DNA from 2 places in the Thalassospira sp. NFXS8 genome. Region 2 is predicted to be linked to the other one. Evidence: predicted binding sites of a transcription regulator. Region 2 holds the regulator's gene; the other holds the start of a gene.
The links. Region 2 encodes PhoB, which activates phosphate uptake and scavenging genes when phosphate is short. Its sites were predicted from a motif close to TNTCATAAAACTGTCA; they were not measured.
Positions count from the first base shown of each region.

Region 1: J4E05_RS13585 (bifunctional 2',3'-cyclic-nucleotide 2'-phosphodiesterase/3'-nucleotidase) is a predicted target of PhoB. The motif match lies at 2,262-2,277, and genes of this name have one in related genera.

Region 1 is NZ_JAGEMF010000002.1:968,771-972,806, forward strand. Features, by position in the region: gene J4E05_RS13575 (AraC family transcriptional regulator) at 1-662, opposite strand, end outside; gene J4E05_RS13580 (MFS transporter) at 813-2,156, shown strand; gene J4E05_RS13585 (bifunctional 2',3'-cyclic-nucleotide 2'-phosphodiesterase/3'-nucleotidase) at 2,342-4,036, shown strand, end outside.
Region 2 is NZ_JAGEMF010000002.1:775,368-779,403, forward strand. Features, by position in the region: gene pstB (phosphate ABC transporter ATP-binding protein PstB) at 1-330, shown strand, start outside; gene phoU (phosphate signaling complex protein PhoU) at 351-1,082, shown strand; gene phoB (phosphate regulon transcriptional regulator PhoB) at 1,087-1,785, shown strand; gene J4E05_RS12700 (cation:proton antiporter domain-containing protein) at 1,903-3,711, opposite strand.

The DNA of each region.
Region 1 (4,036 bases), 190 kb from region 2:
TTTTCCAACGCATATAAAAGACGCAGTTTTTGTCGCCATTCACGAAACGGCATGCCGGTTTCGCGCAGGAACAAGCGCGCCAGCGTGCGAGAGGATGCGCCACAGTCGCGAGACCATTCCTCGAGCGTGCGGTTATCTGCCGGATCGGCCTGTAACTGTTCGCAAATACGCGATAGCCGCGCATCTTTGGGCGCAGGAAGGTGCAGATTGGTGGTATGGGCCGATGCCGCCAATTGATCGAGCAAGACATCAACCAGCCGGCCTTCCGGGCCGTGTTCGTTATATTCGACAGGGAATTTTATCGCGGCCTGAACCAGTTCGCGCAAAAGCGGGTTGACCTCGATCACCATGCAGCTTTCGGGTAAGCCGGCGTGGGCGTCGCGGGCAATGTATATATGTCGTGCCCGGCAAAATGTGGAATGGGCGACGGCATGGTCAATACCTGGCGGCACCCATACCGCGCGCTGCGGGGGGACAACCCAGATACCGGCATTGGTGGTCACGGTCATTGTGCCTTCGCTGGCATAGATCAACTGGTACCAGTCATGGTGATGCGAGCCAACACAATGCCCGGCAGCAACATCATTGATCCGAATATAGATCGGGCGCGGTAAAATATCCGGGCGCGGTCGGGGCGGGGGTGATTTTTCGGGTCTTAGCACGGGGAAATGTCCTGTTTGCCGTATTCAATGGCAGATTACCGTGAGACAGACGAAAATGACAGGTTTAGTTTGGAGTAAATCCAGACAACCGGGGCAAACGCCCCCGACCCGTACCCGCCGGGCCTTTGTACCATCAGGAAATTATTGCATATGCCAACGCCTTATCCAACCCCACGGACGCCGGAGATACCCGACGCCCACAACCCGACCGAACCCGATGCCCATGCCCCGGGTAATCTGGCGGCATCGGCCCCCGAAAAAACGGCCTTTATGCCGTTAACAGCCAATGGCAAAACTGGCTGGCGGGGTAACCCGGAGATCCTGTTGATTTTAATGGCAACGGCAATGCCATTATCTTTTTCAACATGGATGGCGCTTTTAAATAATTTTTCGGTCGAAATGGCCAATTTCACCGGTCGTGAAATTGGCATTTTACAGTCTTTGCGCGAAATTCCGGGGTTTTTGGCCTTTAGCGCCATTTTTGCCCTGTTGATTTTTCGCGAGCAAACCTTTGCCCTGATTTCGCTTATGGTGCTGGGCATTGGTGTGGCGATTAGCGGGTATTTTCCCACCATTGTCGGGCTTTATTGCACCACTGTTTTAATGTCGATCGGGTTTCATTATTTTGAAACCATGCAACAGGCGCTGTCATTGCAGTGGGTTGCTAAAAATCGAACGGCCATGGTGATGGGGCGACAATTATCGGCCAAATCAATTGCCTCGTTGCTGATGTTTGGCGGCGTCTGGGTGATGATGGAAGTTTTTGATATGCCCTATCGCGGGGTATATGTGGTCGGTGGTGCGCTGACGATTGTTGTTGCACTTGTGGCCTGGATGGTGTTTCCCAAATTTACCGATGCCCACCCGCAAACCCGCAAACTGGTGCTGCGTCGTCGCTATTGGCTTTATTACGCGCTGACCTTTATGGCGGGCGCACGGCGCCAGATTTTTACCGTTTTTGCCGGATTTTTGATGGTGGAAAAATTTGGCTACGATGTTGGCACCATCACCATTCTATATTTGCTAAACCATGCCATTAACATGGTGCTGGCCCCGCAAATTGGCAGGCTGATTGGTAAATGGGGGGAACGCAAGGCGCTGATATTTGAATATTGCGGGCTGTTTCTGGTCTTTACCGGCTATGCCTTTGTGCAAAATTCGCATCTGGCTGCCGGGTTGTATGTGGTTGACCATTTGTTTTTTGCCATGGCAATTGCGATGAAAACCTATTTCCAGAAAATTGCGGATCCGGGCGACATTTCCTCAACCGCAGGGGTGAGCTTTACCATCAATCACATTGCCGCTGTATTCTTGCCTGCTGCGTTTGGCCTGTTATGGCTGATTTCGCCCAGTGCGGTATTTTTAACCGGTGCGGCTTTGGCGCTTGGGTCGTTGATTCTGTCGTTTAACGTGCCCCATGACCCGCGACCGGGCAATGAAGTGGTTTTGGGCGGTGCCAATGATGTGGGTGCCATGGGCCAGGCGGCTCGGTAATTTTACGTAAGCCGTTCGCGCCGTTTGATTTTTTGGCGTAAACATTCAATTAACAAAACGCCTGTTCCCACGAGCAGGCGTTTTTGTTTGCGTGTTGGCGTCTATTTTCGCAAAATCTTCAAAACCTGACCATCCGAACAAGAATATATTTGTCAGACTGACCATCATTTTCAGGGGTGCATTAAATGACTTTCTATCGTCCACTGGCGAGCGTTTTTATCGGTCTGTCGGTTAGCCTGATGGCGGGCACGGCCCTTGCCGACAGTTCGGTATCACTGCGGATACTGGAAACCACCGACATTCATTCGCATCTGGTCAATTACGACTATTACCGCGATGCCGCGTCGCAAACCGTTGGCCTGGCGAAAGATGCCACCCTGATCAAGAAGGCCCGCGACGAAGCCGACAATGCCATCCTGATTGACAATGGTGACCTTATTCAGGGCAACCCGCTGGGCGACTATATGGCCAAGCGCCACGGCCTTAAAAAAGGGGAAATTCACCCGGTTTACAAGGCAATGAACCTGATGGACTACGATGTTGGCAATATCGGGAACCACGAATTCAATTACGGGCTGGAATTTTTGGGCAATGCCATTGGCGGGGCGAATTTTCCCTATGTGAATGCCAATATTTTTATCGATGATGGCGATAACAATCCCGATAACGACAAACCCTATTTTACGCCCTATCAGTTGTTAAAACGCGATTTGGTGGATAAGGACGGCAAAAAGCACCCAATTACTATTGGTGTGATCGGTTTTGCCCCACCCCAGATTATGCAGTGGGACAAGGCCAACCTTGAAGGCCACGTTGTTACCAAAGACATTGTGGATATGGCCGAAAAATACGTGCCGGAAATGCGTGAAAAGGGGGCCGATATTGTGGTGGCGGTTGCCCATTCGGGCTTAAGCACCCAAACACGCCACGGCATGGAAGAAAACGCCACCTATTACCTGTCGAAGGTAAAGGGGATTGACGCCATTTTGTTTGGCCATGCCCATACGGTTTTTCCCTCTGAGACGTTTGCCGATATTGACGGTGTTGATTTGACCAAAGGCACCATTAACGGGGTCGCCGCCGTGATGCCCGGTTTTTGGGGCAGCCATGTTGGTGTGATCGATCTTGGCCTGTCGGTTAAGGATGATGGCACCTGGGATGTTACAGATTCCCTGTCCGAGGCCGAGCCGATTTATCATCGTGAAGGGCGCGATGTTGTGCCGCTGGTAGACGCAGATCCGGAGATTTTAAAAGCGGTAAAAACCGAACACGAAGCCACCATCGAATATATGCGCGAAGGGGTGGGGACGACGGAATCATCGATTAACAGTTTCTTTGCCCTGGTGGCCGATGACCCGTCGATCCAGATCGTGACCAATGCGCAAACCTGGTATTTGAAAAAGATTTTGGCCGGAACCGAATATGACGGTTTGCCGATCCTGTCGGCAGGGGCACCGTTTAAGGCCGGTGGCCGTGGCGGGCCGGAATATTATACCGATATCCCGGCAGGCAAGATTGCCCTTAAAAACGTGGCAGATCTTTATGTCTATCCCAATACGGTACGTGCAGTGTTGCTGACCGGGGATCAGGTGCGCGAATGGCTGGAAATGTCCGCCGGGCAGTTTAACCGGATTGATCCGAACAGCAGTGCAGAACAGATGCTGATCAACGAGGATTTCCCGACCTATAATTTCGATGTGATTGACGGTGTGACCTATGAAATAGATGTGACGCAACCGGCTCGCTATAACAGGGAAGGCGAGGTTGTAAACAAGGATTCACACCGTATTGCCAACCTGAAATTTGATGGCAAGCCGATCGACGGCGCGCAGAAATTCGTTGTTGCGACCAACAATTATCGGGCCGGTGGTGGCGGACAT
Region 2 (4,036 bases):
TCGCCTGCCACCGGTCTTTCCGGGGGGCAGCAGCAACGCCTGTGCATTGCCCGTGCCGTTGCGGTCAGCCCCGAAGTTATTTTGATGGATGAACCCTGTTCCGCGCTTGATCCGATCGCGACCGCCAAGGTCGAGGAACTGATCGACGAGCTGCGTTCGAACTACACAATTGTCATCGTCACTCACTCCATGCAGCAGGCCGCGCGTGTGTCGCAGCGCACGGCTTTTTTCCACCTGGGTAAACTGGTGGAAGTCGGCGAAACGGACCAAATTTTTACCAACCCGCGAGACGAACGCACCAAAGGCTATATCACTGGGCGCTTCGGCTAAGCCGGGCAGGAGGTAATACGATGAGAAAAGAAGAAAGCCATATCGTCAGTTCATTTGACGATGAACTGACACGGTTGAACAATATCATTTCGCAAATGGGCGGTTTGGCCGAAAGCCAGCTGATTTCGGCCATTCGCGCCATTTCAAAACGCGATTCCGAACTGGCCGAACAGGTCATTGTTTCGGACCTGCGGATTGATAAGCTAGAACAGGAAGTGCAGGATTTTGCTGTACGTGTTCTGGCCCTGCGTCAGCCGATGGCCGATGATTTGCGACAGGTCGTTACGGCATTGAAACTGTCGAACGATCTCGAACGCATTGGCGATCTGGCCAAGAACATTGCCAAACGCGCACAGGTTCTTAACCAGATGGCGCCGATCCGCCCGGTTCAGGTTATTCCCAACATGGCGCGCCTGGCCCAGGAAATCATCAAGGACGTTCTGGACGCCTATATCGAAAACGATGCCGAAAAGGCCCAGCGCGTTTGGGCGCGGGACCAGGAAGTGGACGATATGTACAATTCGCTGTTCCGCGAATTGCTGACCTATATGATGGAAGATCCGCGCAACATTACCGCATCGACCCATCTTTTGTTCATTGCCAAAAACATTGAACGTATTGGCGATCATGCCACCAACATCGCTGAAACGATCTATTACCGGATCAAGGGTGAAGATTTGCCCGTTGATGGCCGTCCGAAAAATGACGCTGCCAATTTTGCTGTGATTGAACCCAACGAGGCAGGGGAATAACAGGATGGATCCTACGGTTCTTATTGTCGAGGATGAAGCCGCCATCGTTACGATGTTGCGCTATAACCTTGAACGCGAAGGCATGAATGTTGTCGAAGCCGGTGATGGCGACGAAGCCTTGAAAATCATGGCTGAAACCCATGTTGATCTGGTTTTGCTCGACTGGATGTTGCCGGTCATGTCGGGGATCGAGGTGTGCCGCCAGATCCGCCGGAAACCGGAAAGCCGGGATTTGCCGGTGATTATGGTGACCGCACGCGGCGAAGAAGGCGACCGTATTCGTGGCCTTGATACCGGTGCCGATGACTACGTGACCAAGCCCTTTGCCATTGGCGAATTGCTGGCCCGTATCCGTGCGCTTTTGCGTCGGTCGGGTCCGGCGCAACCACAGGGGCAGTTGATCTATTCTGATATCGAAATGGATTTGGCCGCGCACCGGGTTAACCGCAGTGGCAAACCGATCCATCTGGGGCCGACAGAATTTCGCCTGTTGCGGTATTTTCTGGAACATCCGGGGCGGGTTTTCTCGCGCGAACAGTTACTTAACGCCGTTTGGGGGCCGAATATCTATGTCGAAACCCGCACGGTAGATGTGCATATTCGCCGTCTGCGCAAAGCATTGAACGATGTTAAAGGCACCAAGGACGTTATTCGGACTGTTCGTGCGGCGGGCTATGCCCTTGACGATGATGCCGCTGCGTAACCGGCATTTTTATTTAAGTAAATTGTGACAGAATTTCGCAATTTACACTGAAATTACAAGGCCCTGTCACATGACAGGGCCTTGTTTTATACAATATTGAAATATTGTCGCCCTTCGTTATGGCTTTTCGCCGGACAGGGGGGCGGAAGCGGTGGTTTTGGCCGTCGCCGTTGCGGGTGCCGTAGATGGCGCACTGATCGGTTTTGTGGCGCTGCCGGGTGAATGTGATGGCGCGCGTGGTGCCAGTTCGTTCATCAGCAGCATGTCGGCACGGCGGAATTTGGCAATTTCGGTATCAATTTCATCCTGGGGGACATCGCAGGCTGATAATACATGGTCTGACAGGCGCAGGCCGGTTTCCAACACTTCGGGGATGGCGGCATTGGCACCGCTGCGGGCCAATGCGCCGATATGGGAAATGTCCTGGGCGCGGGCGAAAATTTTTAAATGCGGGTAATGCTGGCGCAGCAAGGCCACGGTTTTTTCGGTTTCATGCGGGGTGCCCATGGCAACGGCGGCCACATGGGCTTGATCGGTATGGGCCGCCCGAAAACTTTCCGGACGCGAGCCATCGGCAAAATAAACCGGTAATCCTTCGGCACGGCCCCGTGCAACTTGCTGGGCGTCGGATTCCAGCACGATAAAGGGAATATTCCGGGTTTTTAACAAACGCGCCAAAACGCGGCCAACGCGGCCACAGCCAATAATCAGCACATGATGTTCAACCCCTTCGGTGTGGCTTTCAATTTCACCAAGCTGGTCGGTTTCGCGCGGGTGCAGGATATCTTCCAGCTTTTTGCCCAGGCTGATCAGGCTGGGTGTTACGGCCATGGAAATGGCAACAATCGGCACAAGAATGGCGGCAAGATCGGGTGTGATGGCACCGTTTTGGGCGGCCAGTGTAAACATGACAAAGGCAAATTCGCCGCCGCCCGCAAGCCCCATTGCAATGCGGATCGAAACGGCACGGTCAAACCGTGTTGCCAGCGACAGTACAAACAGGATTGCGGCCTTGATCAACAGCAGGGCCGCCACGCCCAAAATCACCGTGATCGCGTGATTGTAAACCACCCCGATATCGACCGACATGCCAACTGACATGAAAAACAGCGATAGAAACACCCCGCGAAACGGGGCAATGTCGGCTTCGATCTGGTGGCGAAATTCGGTTTCGGCCAACATGACGCCGGCAATAAACGCGCCCAGCGCCATGGAAAGACCTGCCATTTCGGTCAGGGTGCTGGCAGCCAGCACCGCAAACAGGGTGCCAATGGCAAACAGTTCGGGGTTGTGCAGGGCGGCAATGGCGCGAAACATCGGACGTAATAAATACCGCCCCGCCAGCAATAAAAGGGCAACCGCACCAAACCCGGCCAGAATACTGACCCACGGGCTGGTGGTACTGGTGGTGTTGCCCGCCGCCTGCACCATGATCAAAAACGGTCCGACCGACACGTCTTGCAACAGCAAAACCGCCAATGCAGCCCGGCCAAAACGGGTATGTAACTGACGTTCATCGGATAATTGCTTAAGAATGATTGCCGTTGATGACAGGGCCAGCGCGCCAGCAATGACCAACGCCGCGGGCAGGGGTAAATCAATGGCCACCAGGGCGATAAAGCCGACGCCCAGCGTCACCAGAATTTGCAATACGCCAAGGGCGGCAAATTTGCCGCCAATCACGCGCAACCGTTCGCGCGACAGCTCCAGCCCGATCATGAACAGCAAGAACACCACGCCCAGTTCGGCAACGGTGGAAATATCCCTGTTGCTGGGAATAAGCCCCAATCCGAAAGGGCCGATCACCAACCCGCCCACCAGAAACCCGATAATCGAATTGGCCCGCAAACGCTGGGCAAGGGGCACTGCAATCACGGCAGCGCTTAAAATCAGGAACAGCTCGAACAGCACATTGCTATGAGGCATGAATGATCTTCCAGGGTCGTTAAATTCGCGGCCAGTCAACAAACGGTCCCGGTTGCGTGCAGCATAGCAAAACGGGGTGAAAAAACGATGTAAATCTGGTTTTTACGGTGTGTGTTTGCGTGGGAAAGTTGCTTTTAGGCATGGGTTTATAAAGGTTTTCAAGATGGTTTTACGATGTCGGCGGGGCATTGCGCCCGATATTGTCCAGGTTCTGGTTCGGCATTTTCAAGTGTTGGTCGGCGATGTTTCAATTTCAATGAGCGGGGCTGGAAAACCGGTTTCTGGCAGGAGAAAAAGGTCACATTCCGTTTGACGCATTGTGTTT